Regions from separate parts of the Halomonas sp. A29 genome, predicted to be linked through region 1. Evidence: predicted binding sites of a transcription regulator. Region 1 holds the regulator's gene; the other holds the start of a gene.
The links. The regulator PhoB, encoded in region 1, activates phosphate uptake and scavenging genes when phosphate is short. The targets are predictions, from matches to a motif close to TGTCATANNNNTGTCANA.
Positions count from the first base shown of each region.

Region 2: the regulator PhoB is predicted to act here: its motif matches at 4,803-4,820, upstream of SPH52_RS12300 (Na/Pi symporter).

Region 1 is NZ_JAXQPR010000006.1:239,602-249,597, forward strand. It holds gene SPH52_RS13555 (nitrilase-related carbon-nitrogen hydrolase) at 230-1,096, shown strand; gene hydA (dihydropyrimidinase) at 1,124-2,566, shown strand; gene SPH52_RS13565 (NAD(P)-dependent oxidoreductase) at 2,630-4,009, shown strand; gene preA (NAD-dependent dihydropyrimidine dehydrogenase subunit PreA) at 4,006-5,334, shown strand; gene SPH52_RS13575 (TetR family transcriptional regulator C-terminal domain-containing protein) at 5,382-6,002, opposite strand; gene phoR (phosphate regulon sensor histidine kinase PhoR) at 6,173-7,477, opposite strand; gene phoB (phosphate regulon transcriptional regulator PhoB) at 7,479-8,168, opposite strand; gene ubiA (4-hydroxybenzoate octaprenyltransferase) at 8,252-9,145, opposite strand; gene SPH52_RS13595 (chorismate--pyruvate lyase family protein) at 9,175-9,732, opposite strand; gene SPH52_RS13600 (FAD-dependent oxidoreductase) at 9,845-9,996, shown strand, end outside.
Region 2 is NZ_JAXQPR010000005.1:402,783-412,778, reverse strand. It holds gene SPH52_RS12325 (class I SAM-dependent methyltransferase) at 1-153, opposite strand, end outside; gene SPH52_RS12320 (2-dehydropantoate 2-reductase) at 259-1,203, opposite strand; gene SPH52_RS12315 (thymidine phosphorylase family protein) at 1,407-2,999, shown strand; gene SPH52_RS12310 (ribose-phosphate diphosphokinase) at 2,999-3,892, shown strand; gene SPH52_RS12305 (hypothetical protein) at 4,061-4,603, shown strand; gene SPH52_RS12300 (Na/Pi symporter) at 4,902-6,110, shown strand; gene SPH52_RS12295 (phosphate signaling complex PhoU family protein) at 6,136-6,816, shown strand; gene SPH52_RS12290 (complex I NDUFA9 subunit family protein) at 6,789-7,715, opposite strand; gene SPH52_RS12285 (Lrp/AsnC family transcriptional regulator) at 7,767-8,240, opposite strand; gene SPH52_RS12280 (SUF system Fe-S cluster assembly regulator) at 8,566-9,030, shown strand; gene sufB (Fe-S cluster assembly protein SufB) at 9,103-9,996, shown strand, end outside.

The DNA.
Region 1 (9,996 bases):
CATTGATGGTGCGAGCATCCACCATTTTGGTGAAAAGTAAAAGATGTAACGATAATTTCCTTGTTCTACAAGAGCTTGAGAAAGTCGGTGAAAAATTGAACGATTGAACCTTGATATCCTGCAGGCAAGCATCTAATTTCAAAAAGCTGTCTGTTGAGTCAGCTTTTTCTTTTCCCTTGCCTGTGTGGAAGGCGCAGGCTGAAAAACAATCACAAAGGGATCGAACTCCATGCAGAAGATGACGATCGGCCTGATCCAGATGGGCCTCAAGACCAGCACCGACCTGGAACCCACGGCGATCCGCGATGCCATGAACGAGGCACACCTGCCGCTGATCGAGCAGGCCGCCCAGGCCGGCGTGCAGGTGCTCTGCTTTCAGGAAATGTTCAACCAGCCCTATTTCTGTCCCAGCCAGGACCCGAAGTGGTATGCGGCCGCCGAACGGGTACCGGACGGCCCCACCTGCCGAATGATGCAGAAGCTTGCCGCCGAGCATCGCATGGTGATGATCGTGCCGATCTATGAGGAGACCGTGACCGGCATCTACTACAACACCGCTGCCGTGTTCGATGCCGATGGCAGTTACCTGGGCAAGTATCACAAGACCCACATTCCCCAAGTTGCCGGCTTCTGGGAGAAGTACTTCTTCAAGCCGGGCAAGTCGGACTGGCCGGTTTTCGATACCGCCTACGGCAAGATCGGCGTCTACATCTGCTACGACCGTCATTTCCCCGAGGGCTGGCGGGCGCTGGCGCTCAACGGTGCCGAAGTGATCTTCAATCCCTCGGCTACCGTGGCCGGGCTCTCCCAGTACCTCTGGGAGCTTGAGCAGCCCGCTTCCGCCGCCGCCAACGGCTGCTTCATTGCCGCCATCAACCGTGTCGGCACCGAGGCGCCGTGGAACATCGGCGAGTTCTACGGCAGTTCCTACATCGTCAATCCGCGCGGGCAGATCGAGGCGCAGGCCAGCGACAAGGCGGACGAGTTGCTGGTCCATGAGATCGATCTCGCGATGGTTCGTGAGATACGCAACAACTGGCAGTTTTTCCGCGACCGTCGCCCGGAGGCCTATGGGCGTCTCACCGACGGCGAATGAAGACAACAACGAAAGGAGAAACGCGACATGAGCCTCTTGATTCGTGGCGGAACCGTGGTCACCCATAGCGATAGTTACCGGGCCGACATCCTGTGTGCCGACGGCAAGATCCAGGCCATCGGCCTTGGGCTCGACGCTCCCGCGGGCGGCGAGGTGATCGACGCCGACGGCATGTACGTCATGCCGGGCGGCATCGATCCGCACACGCACATGCAGTTGCCCTTCATGGGCACCGTCGCCAGCGAGGACTTCTACACCGGCACTGCCGCGGCGCTGGCCGGCGGTACTACCTCGATCATCGACTTCGTGATTCCCAACCCCGGCCAGTCGCTGATGGAGGCCTTCGAGACCTGGCGCGGCTGGGCCGAGAAGGCTGCCGCCGACTACGCCTTCCATGTCGCCATCACCTGGTGGGACGACAGCGTGAGCGAGGAGATGGGCACCCTGGTGCGAGAGCACGGCGTCAACAGTTTCAAGCACTTCATGGCGTATAAAGGCGCCATCATGGCCACCGACGATATTCTGGTGCAGAGCTTCTCGCGCTGCCTGGAGCTTGGTGCGATACCCACGGTGCACGCCGAGAACGGCGAACTGGTCTACCACATGCAGCAGAAGCTGCTGGCCGAGGGAATGACCGGGCCCGAGGCGCATCCACTCTCGCGGCCGCCACAGGTCGAGGGCGAGGCGGCGAGCCGCGCCATTCGCATCGCCAGCACCCTTGGGGCCCCCATCTACCTGGTGCACGTCTCTACCCGCGATGCCGTCGACGAGATCGCCTACGCGCGGCAGCAGGGCCATCCGGTCTATGGCGAATGTCTGACCGGCCATCTGGTGCTCGACGACAGCGTCTACCAGGACACCGACTGGGGGCGCGCCGCGGCCCACGTGATGAGCCCGCCGTTCCGCCCCAAGGGGCATCAGGAGGCGCTGTGGCATGGCCTGCAGTCGGGCAATCTGCAGACCACCGCCACCGATCACTGCTGCTTCTGCGCCGAACAGAAGGCCGCCGGGAAGGACGACTTCACCAAGATTCCCAACGGTACCGCTGGCGTCGAGGACCGTATGGCGGTGCTGTGGGATGAAGGCGTCAACAGCGGCAAGCTGTCGATGCACGACTTCGTGGCGCTGACCTCTACCAACACCGCCCGCATCTTCAACCTCTACCCGCGCAAGGGCTCGATACAGGTCGGTGCCGATGCCGACCTGGTGGTGTGGGATCCCAGCGGCACTCGCACCATCTCGGCTGAGACCCATCACCAGAACGTCGACTTCAATATCTTCGAAGGCAAGACAGTGCGCGGCATACCCCGTCACACCGTGAGCCAGGGCAAGTGGGTATGGCGCGACGGGGAGCTGCGCGCCGAACGCGGTGCCGGCCGTTATCTGGAGCGCCCGGCCTACCCAGGTGTCTTCGACCTGCTCAAGCGTCGCGCCGAACTCCACGCACCGCAGGCGGTAAAGCGCGACTAAGGACGCCGTGACCGGCGGCGTTCAGTCCGGTGACATACAGCCAAGAACAACGAGGTAACGACCGTGACCCACTCCTTGAATCACCTGCCCCGGGTCGGTGAAGCCCCGGCCTATGACGCGACCCGGCTCGCCGAGGGCTTCCGTGATCTGCATCCGCCGCTCAGCGAACGCCAGGCGCAGATCGAGAGCCAGCGCTGCCTGTACTGCTTCGATGCTCCCTGCATCGAGGCGTGTCCGTCGGACATCGACATCCCGCGCTTCATCCGTCAGATCGGCGAGGGCAACATCAACGGTGCCGCACATACCATCCTCGAACAGAACATCCTGGGCGGCAGCTGTGCGCGGGTCTGCCCCACCGAGATCCTCTGCGAGCAGAGCTGCGTGCGCAATCATCATGAGGAGTGCCAGCCGGTGCTGATCGGGCTCCTGCAGCGCTACGCCACCGATCACATGCGCTTCGACGGGCATCCGTTCCGACGTGCCGCCGACAGCGGCCGCCACGTGGCGGTGGTCGGCGCCGGCCCGGCGGGGCTCTCCTGCGCCCATCGCCTGGCAATGCTCGGCCACCGGGTGACGATCTTCGAGGCCGAGGCGAAGCCCGGCGGGCTCAACGAGTACGGCATCGCCCGCTACAAGATGACCGACGATTTCGCCCGCCGCGAGGTCGAGTTCCTGCTCGGCATCGGTGGCATCGAGATTCGCCATGGCCAGCGGCTGGGGCGCGAGCTGGAGCTTGCGCAGCTGCGAGACGACTTCGATGCGGTCTTCCTTGGCCTGGGGCTCGGCGCCAGCCGCGAGCTGGGCCTGACCGGCGAATCGGCCCCGGGGCTGATGCCTGCCGTCGACTATATTCGCGAGTTGCGTCAGGCCGGCGATCTGGCCGAGCTGCCATTGGCGCGTCGTTGCGTCGTGATCGGCGCCGGCAATACCGCCATCGACATGGCGACCCAGATGGCCCGGCTGGGTGCCGAGGAGGTCACGCTGGTCTATCGGCGGGGCGCCGAGGCGATGTCGGCTACCGGCCACGAGCAGGAGATCGCCAAGGCCAACGGCGTGCGCATGCTGACCTGGGCCAGGCCCCTGGAGGTATTGCTCGATGGCGAGGGACGGGTAGCCGGCATGCGCTTCGAGAAGACGCGCGACGAAGCCGGCCGCCTGACGGGCACCGGTGAGACCTTCGATATCGCCGCCGATGCCATCTTCAAGGCCATCGGCCAGGGCTTCGACGGCGCCAGCCTCGGCGACCCGCTGGCGGCGGGCTTGGCTCGCGACGGCGAGCGAATCCAGGTCGGCGACGACTTCCAGACCTCGCTCCCCGGCGTCTATGCCGGTGGCGACTGCATCGCCCCGGGGCAGGATCTCACCGTACAGGCGGTGCAGCACGGCAAGCTTGCCGCACGCGCCATCCACCAGGCCCTGATGCTTCAGCAGGAGGCCGCATGACAGCGCTTTCCAATGAGTCGAGCCGCGAGCTCGTGAATGGCGTCGATCTCTCCGTCGACTTCGCCGGCATCCGGGCGCCGAACCCCTTCTGGCTGGCGTCTGCCCCGCCCACGGACAAGGCCTACAACGTCGTGCGTGCCTATGAGGCGGGCTGGGGCGGCGTGGTGTGGAAAACCCTCGGTGAGGATCCGCCCGCGGTCAACGTCTCGTCACGCTACTCGGCCCATTTCGGCAAGAACCGCGAAGTGCTTGGGTTCAACAACATCGAGCTGATCACCGACCGCTCGCTGGCCATCAATTTGCGTGAGATCACCGAGGTCAAGAAGGCCTGGCCCGACCGCGCGCTGATCGTGTCGCTCATGGTGCCCTGCGAGGAGGCCGCGTGGAGACACATCCTGCCACTGGTCGAGGCCACCGGGGCCGACGGCATCGAACTCAACCTGGGCTGCCCCCACGGCATGCCGGAGCGTGGCATGGGCGCCGCCGTGGGGCAGAATCCGGATCTGATCGAGCAGGTCACCCGCTGGTGCAAGCAGTACTACTCCAGGCCGGTGATCGTGAAGCTGACCCCCAACATCACCGACATTCGTGCCCCGGCCCAGGCCGCCCTGCGCGGTGGCGCCGATGCGGTATCGCTGATCAACACCATCAACTCCATCACCAGCCTCGACCTGGATGCCATGGTGGCCCGCCCCACCGTCGGCAGCCAGAGCACCCACGGCGGCTACTGCGGCAGCGCGGTCAAGCCCATCGCCATGAACATGGTCGCCGAGATCGCCCGCGACGCTGCGACTCGCGACCTGCCGATTTCCGGTATCGGGGGGGTGTCCAACTGGCGCGACGCGGCGGAGTTCATCGCGCTGGGGGCCGGCAGCGTGCAGGTGTGTACCGCCGCCATGCTGCATGGCTTTCGTATCGTCGAGGAGATGAAGGACGGCCTGTCGCGCTGGATGGCGGAGAAGGGTTACGGCTCGATCGCAGCGTTCTCCGGCCGGGCGGTGGCCAACACCACCGACTGGAAGCACCTCGACATGAACTTCAAGACCATCGCGCATATCGACCAGGACAAGTGCATCCAGTGCGGGCGCTGCTACATCGCCTGCGAGGACACCTCGCACCAGTCCATCGCCAAGCTGGTCGATGCCAGCGGTGCGCGGCGCTACGAAGTGATCGAGGAGGAGTGCGTGGGCTGCAACCTGTGCCAGATCACCTGCCCGGTGCAGGACTGTATCAGCATGCTGCCGCAGCAAACGGGCAAGCCCTACATGAGCTGGGAGGAGGATCCGCGCAACCCGTTCCGTAAAAGTGCCGCCAGTGCCCTGTAGCGTCGTCGGCGACACCTCTTCGGGAGGTGTCGCCGTTCCTGCGGCCCTCAGGGAGAGAGGCCGATTCCGCGCAGGATCACCCCGGTGACCGACTGTACCGCCTTCTCGAACTGCAGGTCATCGAGGGGGTGGTCGTCGTTGAGCAGGGCGATCTGATAATCGAAATCGGCGTAGTGCTGGGTCGAGGCCCAGATCATGTAGAGCAGGTAGGAGGGCTCCACCGGCAGGATGCGGTCGTTCTCGATCCATTCGCGAATCTTGGCTTCCTTGAGCTTGGCCCACTCGTAGAGATTCTCGCGTAGCTCCTCCTTGAGCATGGGGGCGCCATGCATCACCTCCGCTGCCCAGACCTTGGAGCCGTGAGCACGGCTGCGTGAGTGCTGCATCTTGGCCCGAATATAGGTAGCGAGAACGATGCGCGGATCGTCGTAGAGCTCGAAGCAGAGTGCATCCTGTTTCCACACCTCGAGCAGCTCCAGCAGCACCTCGCGATAGAGCTCCTCCTTGGTGGAAAAGTAGTAATGCACATTGGACTTAGGCAGTTCGGCGAGCTTGGCGATGTCGCCCATCGAGGCCCCTGCATAGCCTTTTTCCGCGAAGACGCACTCGGCGGCAAGCAAGATACTTTCCCTGTTCTGACGCCTGATCTCGTCCTGTTTCCTTGCCATTCAGGAGTCCCTTGCAGTGCCCGTGCCGTGTCGTTGTCGAAGTCTGTGCGGCGGGGCTGATACGATAAAAATGGTTAAAAAACAATCTACTAATACGGAGCATACACAAGAATGAGACGCAGCGACAGTCGTGCTTCAAGCCTCGCGGTTGCGTCTGGTGCCGGTATGGCTCAGCCAGCGGCCATTTCCGCCGCCGCCAGGCGGGAAGCGGGGAACACGCAGCGGAACAGGGCGCCGTGGCCGGGGTGGGATTCGATCTCTAGATAGGCGTCGTGGCGCAGCAGCACGTGCTTGACGATGGCGAGCCCCAGCCCGGTGCCGCCGCTTTCGCTGCTGCGCCCCTTGTCGACCCGGTAGAAGCGCTCGGTGAGTCGGGGAATGTGAACCGGGTCGACGCCCTCGCCGTTGTCCTCTACTTCCAGGCAGGCGCCCTTGGGATGCGGTTTCCAGCGCAGCACGATTTGGCTGCCCTCGGCGGTGTAGCGCACCGCATTGGAGGCCAGGTTGGACAGCGCGCTGTGGATCTCCGCATCGCTGCCGAGCAGATACCGCTCCTCCTCGACCTCGACGCGGACCTGCTGGCGTCCCGCCGCCAGCGCCTCGGCGTCCTGGCGCACCTCCTCGAGCAGCGCCGGCACGGCCAAAGGCAGGTGATCCTCGCCGCCCTGGTCGATCTCCAGCCGCGACAGCAGCAGCAGGTCGTTGACCAGGCTCTGCATGCGGGTGGTCTGCTCCTGCATACGGATCAACCCCTGGGCCAGGCGCGATGGTAGCTGCTCGGCATAAGTGGAATAAGTCTCGAGATAGCCCGCCAGTACGGTCAGCGGGGTTCTCAACTCGTGGGAGACGTTGGCGACGAAATCGCGGCGCATTTCTTCCAGGCGGTGCAGGCGGGTGATGTCGCGCGCCATCACCAGGCGCTCGTCGTCGCCGTAGAGGGTGATCTGGAACTGCAGCACCTTGCGTTCGTCGACCGGTGAGGTCAACGTCAGTGGCTCGCGGTAATCACGGGCGTTGAAGTAGGCGACGAAGCGCGGGTCACGCACCAGGTTGGTGATGTGCTGGCCGCGGTCGTGGGCGGCCTTGAGTCCCAGCATGCGCTCGGCGGCGCTGTTCCACCACTCCAGGTCGCCGTGTGGGTCGAGCATTACCACGCTGTCGCGCATCGCCTCGGAGGATTCCTGGATGCGCTTGAGAGTCGCCTGCAGGCGGTGCTGGGTGTGTCGCTGGCCCTTCTGGTAACGATAGAGGCGGTCGAACAGCTCGCCCCACAGGCCGGTCGCCGCGGGTGGTTCGCTGTGGGGATTGCGGGTCAGCCAGCGACGCAGGGCGTGCAGCTGGCGTAGATGATAGACCAGGCGCAGGGCGATCCCTGCGGCGAGCCCGAGCCCCGGGGCCGAAAACATCCAGCCGATCAGGCTGCCGGCAACGGCGAGCAGCCCGAGGCGCCAGAGTTCATGGCTCCAAGGACGCATGTCAGCCCTTGTTGGAGAAGCGGTAGCCGGTGCCGCGCACGGTCTGGACCAGGTGCTGGTGGGCGTCGCCCAGCGCCTTGCGCAGGCGGCGGATGTGCACATCCACGGTGCGTTCCTCGACGTAGACGTTGCCGCCCCACACCTGATCGAGCAACTGGCTGCGGGTGTAGGCGCGCTCCTGATGGGTCATGAAGAATTGCAGCAGGCGGTACTCGGTGGGACCCATCTCCAAGGCCTTGCCATCGGCGCTGACGCGATGGCTGACCGGGTCGAGCATCAAGCCATCCACTTCCACCGGCTCCTCGACACCCCTGGGGGTCGTGCGGCGCAGCACCGCCTTGAGCCGGGCCACCAGCTCGCGGGGCGAGAAGGGCTTGGTGATATAGTCGTCGGCACCCGCCTCGAGGCCCTGGATCTTGTTGTCCTCCTCGCTCTTGGCGGTGAGCATGATGATCGGCAGCTCACGAGTGGCTTCCTCGCGCTTCAGCCGGCGCGCCAGCTCGATGCCGCTGGTGCCGGGCATCATCCAGTCGAGCAGCAGCAGGTCGGGTTGGTTGTCGACGATCATGCTGTGGGCGCTCTGCGCGTTGGCAGCCTCCAGCACGCGATAGTCGGCCATCTCCAACGCCACCGCGATCATCTCGCGGATCGGCGCTTCGTCATCGACGATCAGTACGGTCTTGGCGGTCATCCCGAAGCCTCGCGGTCAGTGACGGGTCGGTGACGATCTCACCACGCCATCATGACAGTTGGATGACACCGTCGCCAGCGGCTTCAGGCGCTGGTGACGGGCCACAGGTTCAGGGCGATGCCGGCGAACACCAGCAGCCCCGACCAGTGGTTGTTGAGGAAGGCCTGGAAGCAGCGTTCGCGCTTGCGCTCACGTATCAGGAACTGCTGATGAACGAAGGTGGCGGCCATGCCCGTCAGGCCCAGCCAGAAGAACACGCCGAGCCCCAGGCGAAGCCCGACCCAGCCCAGCAGCCCTAGCGTGACCAGTTGCAGCAGGCCGATGGCGGCGCGGTCGGCGCGGCCCAGCAGCACCGCGGTGGACTTGATGCCGATCTTGAGATCGTCGTCGCGGTCGACCATGGCGTACTCGGTATCGTAGGCCACCGTCCAGGCCACGTTGGCGGCGAACAGCAGCCAGGCCTCCAGCGGCACATGGCCGAGCACGGCACCGAAGGCCATGGGGATCGCCCACGAGAAGGCCGCGCCGAGGAAGGCTTGCGGCAGGTGGGTGTAGCGCTTCATGAACGGATAGATGAAGGCCAAGACCACGCCCACCAGGGAGAGCAGGATGGTGAACAGGTTGGTGAACAGCACCAGCACGAAGGCCGCCGCGACCAGGCTGGCGAACAGGAACTTGGCCTCGTACTCGCTGATGCGCCCGGTCGCCAGCGGTCGATTCCTGGTACGTTCGACATGGCCGTCGAAGTGGCGGTCGGCGTAGTCGTTGATCACGCAGCCCGCCGCGCGCATCAGGTAGACCCCGGCCACGAAGATCAGCAGTAGGTGTCGCTCGGGAAGCCCCGCCGAGGCCACCCACAGCGCCCATAGCGTCGGCCACATCAACAGCCAGGTACCGATGGGGCGGTCCAGCCGCATCAGGTGCAGGAAGTCAGGCAGGCGGGCGAGCCCCTTGGGGCGCATCAGAGAGCGATCCATCGGTGTCTCCTCATTCGATGGCGATCATCCTAGCGCGATGGCAAACCCAATTCATCCGCCATCTCATCAAGGAAGAATTCCTGCACCAGCACGGCGAAGCGGCCGTGGCGGAACACCGAACGCCGCCCCCAGGGGCCGGTTAGGCAATGGAAGGGCGCAGGGGCGGCCGTGACCTCGATGGGGCTGCGCACCAGGTCGGGCTGGCGGAACAGCCAACTGCCCAGTGAACGCTCGCCGAGCCGCTCGAGCCGCTGGCCGCGCATCTGCGCCAGCGGTGCCACCGAACGGGCCACCACCCAGGGCCGCTCGCCGAGGCACAGCGCCACTTCCCGCAGCCAGGCGAGGCGGTCGAAGGGAAGCCCCAAGGCCTGGGCTTCGTCGCGTTGCGGTTTGCCCAGGCGCTGGTCGAGCAGGCGCACGCGGAAAGAGCGGCCGGCACCGGCCTCGATCAGTCGCGCAGTGAGTGAATCCTGCGTGGCTACCCAGGCCCACCAGGCCGGACTCATCGCCGGTCGGCCCGCAGCCAGGGGGCGCCAAGGGGCAGAAAGACAGGTATTGGCATGGCGCTCCGCGTGGTTCCGGGCCACCGGCACTCTCCGGGTCGAACTAGGGGCGCATAGTGTAACATGCGGTTCTGACACGATTCCCCGTGCTGGGTCGCGCCATTTGGTCACGGCCCAGCCATCGGCGAGGAGTTCCATGACCGCACCTCTTACCATCATCGGCTCCGGCATGGCGGGCATCGGCCTGCTCAAGCAACTGCGTGGGCTGGATGCCGAACGCCCCATCACCTTGATCACTGGCGATAGCGGTGACGACTACTCCAAGCCGCTGCTTTCCACCGGCTTTGC
Region 2 (9,996 bases), on a different contig from region 1:
GTCACCACAGCCCAGGTCGAGGATGCGCTCCCCTGGTTGAGGGGCAAGCAACCTGACTACGGCATCGCCCAGTTCGGCGACGAAGTCGGCGTTATGGGCATAGGCGGCGGCGTTCCAGTGCTGGCCCGGGGCATTATGAGGGGCGTCGGTCATGGTAGTGCTCCAGCAGGACGGGTATGTCGCTTCATGTCTCGTTCATTAAGAATACTCCAATCCGAGCCTTGACATCGCCTGTAGAGAGTCAACGGACAAGGGCTGTCATTCGGCAGCCGGCACTTCCCCTCGGGCTGCCAGCTCCTGAGGCAGCAGAGCGGCATGAATCATGGCGTGAACTGGTGTTGCCACACCCACCGCGCGGCCCAGGCGCACCACGGCGCCGTTCTGCGATTCCAGCTCGGAAGGCTCGCCGGCCATGATGTTGCGCTGCATGGAGGAGGTGCTCTCGGCCGGCATGGCATCGATGAACTGCATGGCGCGGGCAACGGCATCAGGGGGAAAGGCGACGCCATGACCACGGGCTACCTGGTCGATCTCATCGAGCATGGCCTGGATCAGGGCTCGGGTTTCGGGCAGTTGGCGTGTGACTCCGATGGGAGCCCGGCTAATGCTGCCAATACCGCTCATGGCGCAGATGAACAGGAACTTGCTCCACTGGGCGACGCGAATGTCATCGGGAATCTCGGCGTTGACGCCATGCGCCTTGTCGAAAACGGCCTTGAGCCGTGCCGTGCGGGCACTGCTATGGTTGTCACGTTCGCCGAACCGGACGAACGGGTCCACGCCCGCATGGCGAATCTGCCCCGGTGCTTCTCGCCAGGCCAGGATGCCGCACAGGCCTTCCAGTACAGGAGCGTCACCCAGCACCTCGGCCAGGATGTCGGCGGCCTCGACGCCGTTCTCCAGCGGCAGCACCAGTGTGTCGGGACCGACCAGCGGCCGAATCGACTCGGCGGCTTCGCGTACCTGCCATGCCTTGACGGCCACGATCACGCAATCCACTTCACCTATGCTGGCAGGATCATCCGCGGCCTTGACGCTGTCCAGCACGACATCGCCTTTGATGCTATGCACGCACAGTCCATGGCGCTGCATGGCGGCCAGATGCTCGCCACGGGCAATGAAGGTGACGTCTTCGCCGGCTTCGGCCAGGCGGGCACCGAAGTAACCGCCGACCCCGCCGCTACCCATGATGGCGAACTTCATATTGCCTCCTGTCAATTCTCTCTCGTTTCTCGGAGCATAGCGGCTAAGACAGTATTCGTGTGTCCCCGCGCTTTGCTGGGCTGCCTGTGCCGACGAAGCCCGGCAGGCTTGCCCTGGGTCATGCTGGCTTGCCGTTGCGCTGCCCAAGTGGCAGGAAATGGGGCAGACTGATACTCATCGACCCTGCGTATACGGTCTACTACATGCACAACCCTGGACACCGCTCTACGACCGACGAGGAAATCATCGAAGAGGCGGGCCTGCCCTTGGCACTGTGCCGTGTGGCCATTGATACCTATCGCGAGAACGTTGCCTATCTGCACCGGGAGTGCGATCTATATCGGGCCGAGGGATTCCAGGCTCTTTCCAAGGTGGAGGTGCGGGCCAACGGCCAGCGCATTCTGGCGACCCTGAACGTAGTGGATGATGTCGCCATCGTCGGTCATACCCAGCTTGGCCTTTCTGAGGATGCCTTCGCCCTGCTCGGTGTGGCAGAGGGGCAGCCTGTCAGCGTGTCGCAAGCAGAGCCGCCATCGTCGATCCCGGCCCTGCGTCGAAAAATTGCCGGTGAGCGGCTTTCGCGCCAAGACTTCCGTGAGATCGTTCAGGACATCGCCGAGCTGCGCTATTCGAAGATCGAACTCACGGCCTTCGTGGTGGCGTGTGAGCTAGGCGAGCTCGACCGCGAGGAGGTCTTCTATCTCAGTGATGCCATGGGGCGGGTGGGGCGACGGCTCGACTGGCACGAACATCCGGTGGTCGACAAGCACTGCATCGGTGGGATTCCCGGCAACCGCACCTCCATGTTGGTGGTCCCCATCGTGGCGGCCCATGGCCTGCTGTGTCCCAAGACCTCGTCGCGAGCGATCACTTCCCCTTCGGGAACCGCCGATACCATGGAGGTACTGGCCAAGGTGGAAGTGCCCTTTGAGGAGTTGGGTGAGTTGGTGCGTACTCACCGTGGCTGTGTGGCCTGGGGCGGCACCAGCGAACTCTCGCCGGCCGATGACGTATTGATTGCGGTAGAAAGACCGCTCTCGATCGACTCACCGGGACAGATGGTGGCTTCCATCCTGTCCAAGAAGTTGGCGGCTGGCTCGACACACCTGCTGCTCGACATTCCCGTCGGACCCCATGCCAAGGTCAAATCAATGCCTGAGGCGCGCCGACTGCGCAAGCTGTTCGAATTCGTGGCCGGCCGTATGGGATTGATGCTGGACGTAGTGATCACTGATGGCAGCCAGCCAGTCGGACGCGGTATCGGCCCCGTTCTGGAAGCACGCGACGTAATGCGAGTACTCACCAACCATCCACACGCGCCCATGGATCTGCGCCAAAAATCGCTGCGTCTGGCGGGACGTATGCTCGAATTCGACCCCGATATCCGCGGCGGCGACGGCTTCGACATCGCTCGCGACATCCTCGACTCCGGCCGTGCCCTGGAAAAGATGCAGGCGATCATCCGCGCTCAAGGGGAGAAGCCCTTCGACCTCGACAACCCCGAGCTGGCACCGCACCAGTTCGAGGTGGTCGCGCCTCAGGCGGGTGTCGTCATTGCCATCGACAACTTGCGGCTGGCGCAGGTCGCGCGTCTGGCCGGTGCGCCCAAGGCCAAGGGGGCTGGCATCGACCTGCTGGCCCAGATCGGCGATCAGGTCGCGCAGGGCCAGCCACTTTACCGGGTTCATGCCGCTTTCCGTAGCGAGCGTGGCTTTGCCCACCAGTGTAGCGAGCGGGATAGCGGCTACAGTATCGGTCAGCATGAACAGATCAATCGCTTGAACGTGGAGTTCTGATGCACGCCATCCTGCTCTATTTCGACGAGGAGTCCCTTCCCGCGAGGCGCCTGGCTTCGGCGGCGGCCATCGAGGCGCATCGAATCGCATGCCACCGTTTCCCTGATGAGGAGCTCCGTCTTCGCCTGCCAGACATGGCGTTGCCCGGCTGCCTGGTGATCTATCGTAGCCTGGATCGTCCCAACGACAAGCTGGTCGAGCTGATGCTGCTGGCGCGCCATGCTCGTGAGCAAGGCGTAGGGCGTCTGGTGCTGGTAGCTCCCTACCTGGCCTATATGCGCCAGGACATCGCCTTCAGCCCGGGTGAGCTGGTCAGCCAGCGGCTGGTCGGCGGCTTTCTCGCCGAGCTGTTCGATAGTGTCATTACCGTAGATCCGCACCTGCACCGAATCGAGAGCCTCGAACAGGCTGTGCCCGTGCGCCATGCCATCACCCTTTCCGGGGCCCCGCAGTTGGCTATGGCGATCGCCGAGAGGCGACGCGATGCCCTGCTGTTGGGGCCCGACGCCGAGTCGCGGCAGTGGGTTGAGAGTGCGGCCCGAACAGCGGCGCTGGAGTACGGCACATGCATCAAGAAGCGTCACGGGGATTGCGACGTAGAAATTACGCTGCCCGATCTCGTCATTACTGGCCGACGGGTGGTGCTTTTGGACGATATAGCCAGTTCCGGTCGCACCCTGGCCCAGGCCGCGGAGCGAGTGCTGGCCGCTGGGGCAGACAGCGTGGATGTGGCGGTGACACACGCTCTGTTTGCCGGCGATGCCCTTGGTGTCATTCGCCAGGCCGGAGTGGGGGAGATATGGAGTACCGACACCGTCGGCCATGAGAGCAATACCGTATTCATGGCACCGGTGCTGGCCAAGGCACTGGCTGGGATCATGAGCGAGGGCTGAGGCCGCAGCCTAGCGAAAGACCGATGTGGGAAGGCTGAGCGAGGGTGAGGACGCCATTGCGTTCGAGGCCTTCAGGCGAATGAATGCCTCGCCCAGACTGATGTTTGTTCTTACCATGGCATCCGTGCACGACGCCATGCAGCATATGATCAAGAGGAGTGGTACCAGGTGATTCCGAACGACCTGAGATTCGTCCCGATTCTATTCGCCCTTGTTCTCGCGAGCGGTTGTGCCGGCCGCCCGGCACCGGAAGCCGAGCCAGCCATTGCCGAGCCTGAGCAGGTCTCGCCGACCGAGCCGGCGGCGCCCTTGGTGGGTACCACCCAGCATGATCGCTTTTGGGTCCCCCCACTCTTCGCCTCGGAAGAGGACGAAGCCCACTATTACATCAGCCGCCTGGCTGACAGGCGTTTCATCGATGTCTACGGCGGTGGGGAGCATCCGCGGGTCTGGTACATCTCAGCGGAGCGTTTGGGCCAGATCGGCGAGCCAGCCATTCCGCTGCTGTATGCCCTGATCGACACCCGTGACGAGTACGAACTGATGCTGGTGTTGTATGCGCTGCAATTGGCCACCCAAGACCCGCAGCTGATGGCTCAGACCGGAAGTGATTATGTTCGCCTCACCGAAACGCTCAATGAAGGGGCCAACGCTGAGAACCGGGCCATTGCGGTGGAGTGGTGGGAACGACACGGCTGGCGTTGGCAGTAGGGGGCCGGCGTCTGTTGGCGTCCGCTTTGGGGGCAGCCCCTCATCTTCTGGCTCGAGTGGTCAAGTTCCGCTCCGGCGAGCTTGAACTCGTGGCTACCCCGGCGGGCAGCTCGTACGGGCATCTGCTATGGTCACGGCGAGGCCAGGCATGCCGTGGCAGTTCATCAATGGGGCATCGAAATCGAAGCCCTGCGGCGGGTGTCATGAAACTGTCATACGGAGTCTATACCGTTCGCCGACAGTAACGTGGGTGTCATGCATCCGTCACATTTCCATGAACAGAGCAAACGGCCCATTCATGTCGAAACCACCTCCTTCCTCCAACGCAGCGCAGCGCTCGGCACTGGCCCGTGAGCCAGTACGTGAAGTGCCGGCCTGGATGCGCGGTATCTATGCAGGGCTCTGCCTCTATCTCTTCCTGGCGGCCCTGAACGTCCTGGGCGCGGGCCTGGGTACCTTCGGCCGTGCAAGCGACTTCCTGACCCAGCTTTTCGCCTATGGCGAGAACCCCTTCATTGCGCTGCTGGCCGGCGTGCTGGTGACGATGATCGTACAGAGCTCCTCGTTTACCTCGGCGCTGATCGTGACCCTGGTAGCCAGCGGGGAGATGTCGCTGGGCACGGCGGTGTTTGCCATCATGGGGGCCAATATCGGCACCGCCGTCACCGGCGTGATCGTGGCGCTGGCCAACATGCGCATCAAACGCAATTTCCGGCGTTCCTTCACCGCGGCGCTGATGCATGACTTCTTCAATATTCTCACCGTGCTGGTGGTCTTCCCGCTCGAGTTCATCAGCGGTCTGTTCCATGAAGCCGGACGTGGCATCTTTTCGCGCCTGGCTGGCTGGATGGCCGAACTGATCGGCCTGGAGGAAGTGGCGCGACCCAACAGTCCCATCAAGCTCATCACCCAGCCGGTGGTGGACCTGTTCAACGCCATCGGAACCTGGCTGATGCCGACGCCGGCGGCCCAGGGGCTGATGGTGGCAGGACTGGGCCTGCTGCTGATGTTCGCTGCCCTGATCTTCATGGTGCAGAACTTGCGCGGCGCGCTGTTGCGCCACATGGACGGGCTGTTTCGCACCTATTTCTTCCGCAGCGATCTGCGGGCCTACGGCGTGGGCCTGGTTTCTACCGTACTGGTGCAGTCCAGTACCATCACCAGTAGCCTGATGGTCCCCCTGGCCGGGGCTGGTGTCGTGCGTCTGCGGCGGGTGCTGCCGTTCATGATGGGCGCCAACCTGGGAACGACGGTGACCAGTGTTCTGGCTGCTACCGCCAACCCGGTCGCGGCCGCGATGACGGTGGCCCTGTTCCATGTCACCTTCAACGTGATCGGTACCGCCATCTGGTGGCCTCTGCGCTATATTCCGCTCAAGGTGGCGACCTGGTACGGCAAGCTGGCGGCGCGCCAGACCCGTTACGCCTTCATTTTCCTCATCGGTGTGTTCCTGGTGGTGCCCTTGCTGGGAATCGGTGCCGTCGAACTGTTCACGAGCCTGCGCTGAGCGCGGTATTTCGGGAGTTTCCTCCATGTTTCGTCAGCTATACAGCGCCCTGACTTCGGAAAACACCATCAACCTGGCCTTCGAGGATCTCACCCAGATGCTGCAGAACGGTGCCTGGATGTTCGATCGTGCCAATGAGGTATTGCACAGTACGGCGCCTGCCGACGAGGTCCGGCAACCGCTCTACGAGCGCGACCGCAGCATCAACGAGCTCGAGCGCTCGATTCGCCGCAAGGTATTGCGACACTTGACCGTCAACCCCGGCCACGATGTGGCAATCTGCCTGGCCCTGATGAGTGTGGCCAAGGATGCCGAGCGAATCGGTGACTACTGCAAGAACGTTTTCGAGGTGGGGCACTTCTATCGCGAAGGCTTCCATGTCACCAAGTATCAGGAACCGCTCGATCGGATCGCTGCGCAAGTCGTCGAGATGTTCGGCATGGTCATCAAGGCGGCTCGGGACTCCGACGAATCCCAGGCGCGCAAGGCACTGACCAGGGCCGGCGAGGTGCGCCCGCAGTGCGACCGGCTGATCGAAGAGCTGTTTCGTGATGAGGACCAAGTCGCATTCCACGAGGCCGTGGCCTATTCGCTGCTGGCCCGGCACTACAAGCGCGTGGCGGCGCATCTGGCCAACATCGCCACGGCCGTGCTGGGTCGCCTCGAGGATCTCGACTTCTACTCCGACGACGAGACCGAGCTCTGAGCCGGCGGCAGGCAAGCGGGAAGGGCGTCACGCAGTGAACGCGGCAGGATGTTCAGGTCGGCGAACGTGCCCGCACCTTCGCCGACCGTATTGTCCTCGGCCATCATGTAGACCTGATCGCGGGTCAGCGGTGGCCCGGGCAGAGGGGAGGCCAGCAGGGCGGCAAGGTGCCACAGCGGGAACGGCACAGGGAGTAGAGTGCGTTCGCGCTTCAGGTGAGCCATGATCAGTTCCAGCACTTCGCGGTAGCACAGGACATCCAGGCCGCCCAGTTCGAATAGCCGACGCGCCGGCGGAGCATCCCCCAATAGCCGCACCATCGCCCTTGCCACATCCACTACATGCACTGGCTGCAGGTTCGTCTCTCCGTTCCCGAAGAGCGGGATGATAGGTAGCCGGGTCAAGTCTGCCAGGCGGCTGAGGAAGGCGTCATCGGGGCCGAACATGACGCTTGGCCGCAGGATGATTGCCTTCGGATAGGCATCGACGACGGCTGACTCGCCGTGCCCCCGTGCCCTGACGTAGCGTGAGCGCGACGAGGCGCGGGCGCCGATGCCAGAGAGGTGGATGAAGGTCTTGACGCCCTGTACATGGGCCAGGCGAGCCAGGCGTCCAGCACCTTCCACATGCACCTGATCGAAAGTCAGCTTGCGCTGCTCGACGTAGAGGCTCACGGCATTGACCGCCCCAAGGGCACCTTCGAGGGCTCGGCCCACGTCGCTCTCGCTGCGGATATCGACGCTCATCGGCTCCAGGGGATCGTCAGGCTCGGCCCATTGGGGTAGCTCAGGCCGACGCGCCGCGATACGAACCGCATGGCCGGCATCGAACAGTTCTCGCACTACGTGACGACCGAGAAAGCCGGTTCCGCCGAATACGGTGATGGGGGCTTTCGCCATGTTGTCTCCCTGCGTTCGTCGATGCCGGGGCCGCCTGGACGTTGATTGATCTCACTGAGACGGCAAGGGGAGAGGGCCGTTCTCCTTGATCGCGCGTATCGCGAAGCTGCTATCCACGGCGCTGACCATCTGCAACTGTCGGAACTGTCTCAGCCACAGTTCGAAGGCATCCATATCGACAGTAATCACTTGCAGCAGATAGTCGAAGTGGCCGGAAACGCTATGGCACTGGACAACTTCCGGCATGTCTCGAACGTTGCTCTCGAATTCCTCGACCCGCTCCTGCTGATGCTGGTCGAGCCGGACCTGTACGAAGATCGTAATCATCAGGCCGAGCCGAACCTTGTCCAGCTCGGCACGATAGCGTGTTATCAGCCCGGCCTGTTCGAGCCGACGAATGCGTCGGGCGCAAGGAGAGGGGGAGAGACTTACGAGCTCTGCCATTTCGGCAGTGGTCAGACGGGCGTCCTGCTGGAGGGCTTCGAGCAGCATGCGATCGATGCGGTCGAGTTTGAGATTGCGCATGGGGTGCCTCGTCAATGTGGCGTTCAGTGGTTCCTTGGCCGATACCGCTAACCATTACTGCAAGTCTGGCGAATCCGGCTCGTGCTCGCCAGTTTTCAGGCCAGTTCTAGTCGAGATAGCAGCCTACGGGCATGGTGACGGATATAATTTTCACAAATGAGAACGATTGGTGTTATTGATAAAAATGGCTGCGATCTTGTTGCTATCTAGCCACCTTCAGTCATCTTTTGGCCCAAGGTCTTCACATCGATTTCATACAGGACTAAAATGGTCCCAAATGGAGTGCAGGCCTCCGTCACGCGTCCGTGCCATTCAGGAGTCAGGCATGCTGAAGCTTTCCCGGATGACAGACTACGCCGCCGTGATTCTGGCGCAGATCGCTCGGCATCCCGAGCAGTCCCATGCGGCGGCAGAGCTGGCCGAGACCGTCCAACTGCCGCACCCCACGGTCAGCAAGACCTTGAAGATGCTGGTCAAGGCAGGGCTGCTGGAATCGCGTCGTGGCGCCCAGGGCGGCTATTCTCTGGCGCGGCCGGCATCGCGGATCACCGCCATCGACATCATCACTGCGATCGAAGGCCCAGTGGCGATGACCGAGTGCAGTCATGTCGGGGGCGATTGCGATCTGCTCGCCACCTGTGGCGTATCGGACAACTGGCAGCGTGTGTCCGTCGCCGTGCGCACCCTGCTCGACAGCGTGACCCTGGCCCACCTGGCCGACACCGCGCCGATCAAGCTGCCGGTGCAGTTACCCATACAGAGTGTGAGCCTGGCCGCCGACACGGCTTGAGCCACCGAACCGGATTCATTGCCCGAGGCGAGTACGCTCGCCGGCCCAACAGCCCGGGAGGGGAGAGAGACCATGGCAAGTGAGGAAATGGAACAGCTTGTCCGCCGCGAATACAAAGAAGGATTCGTGACGGACATCGAGAGCGAGACAGTGCCGCCAGGGCTCGATGAAAGCGTCATCGCTTTCATTTCCAACAAGAAGGGCGAGCCAGAGTGGATGCTGGAGTGGCGTATCAAGGCCTACCATCAGTGGCTCAAGATGACACCGCCTTCCTGGGCGCATCTGGAGTACCCGCCCATCGATTATCAGGCGATCTCCTATTACAGCGCGCCGAAGCGTCCCGAGGATCGTCCCCAGAGCCTCGACGAGGTCGATCCCAAGCTGCTCGAGACCTACGAGAAGCTGGGTATTCCGTTGCACGAGCGGGCCGCCCTGGCCGGTGTGGCCGTTGATGCGGTATTCGACTCCGTCTCGGTAGCCACTACCTTCAAGGACAAGCTGCACGAGGCGGGCGTCATTTTTTGCTCCATCTCCGAGGCGATTCGCAACTACCCGGAGCTGATCAAGCAGTATCTGGGTACGGTGGTGCCGGTGGCGGACAACTACTTCGCCGCGCTCAACTCGGCGGTGTTCACCGATGGTTCCTTCGTCTTCGTGCCCAAGGGCGTGACCTGTCCGATGGAGCTTTCCACCTACTTCCGTATCAATGCCGCCAACACCGGTCAGTTCGAACGCACCCTGATCATCTGTGAAGAGGGTGCCCAGGTCTCGTACCTCGAGGGCTGCACCGCGCCGATGCGCGACGAGAACCAACTGCATGCAGCGGTGGTGGAGCTGGTGGCGCTGGACGACGCCTACATCAAGTACTCTACGGTGCAGAACTGGTACCCCGGCGACGAGGATGGCAAGGGCGGTATCTACAACTTCGTCACCAAGCGCGGCGATTGCCGCGGCGACCGTTCACGC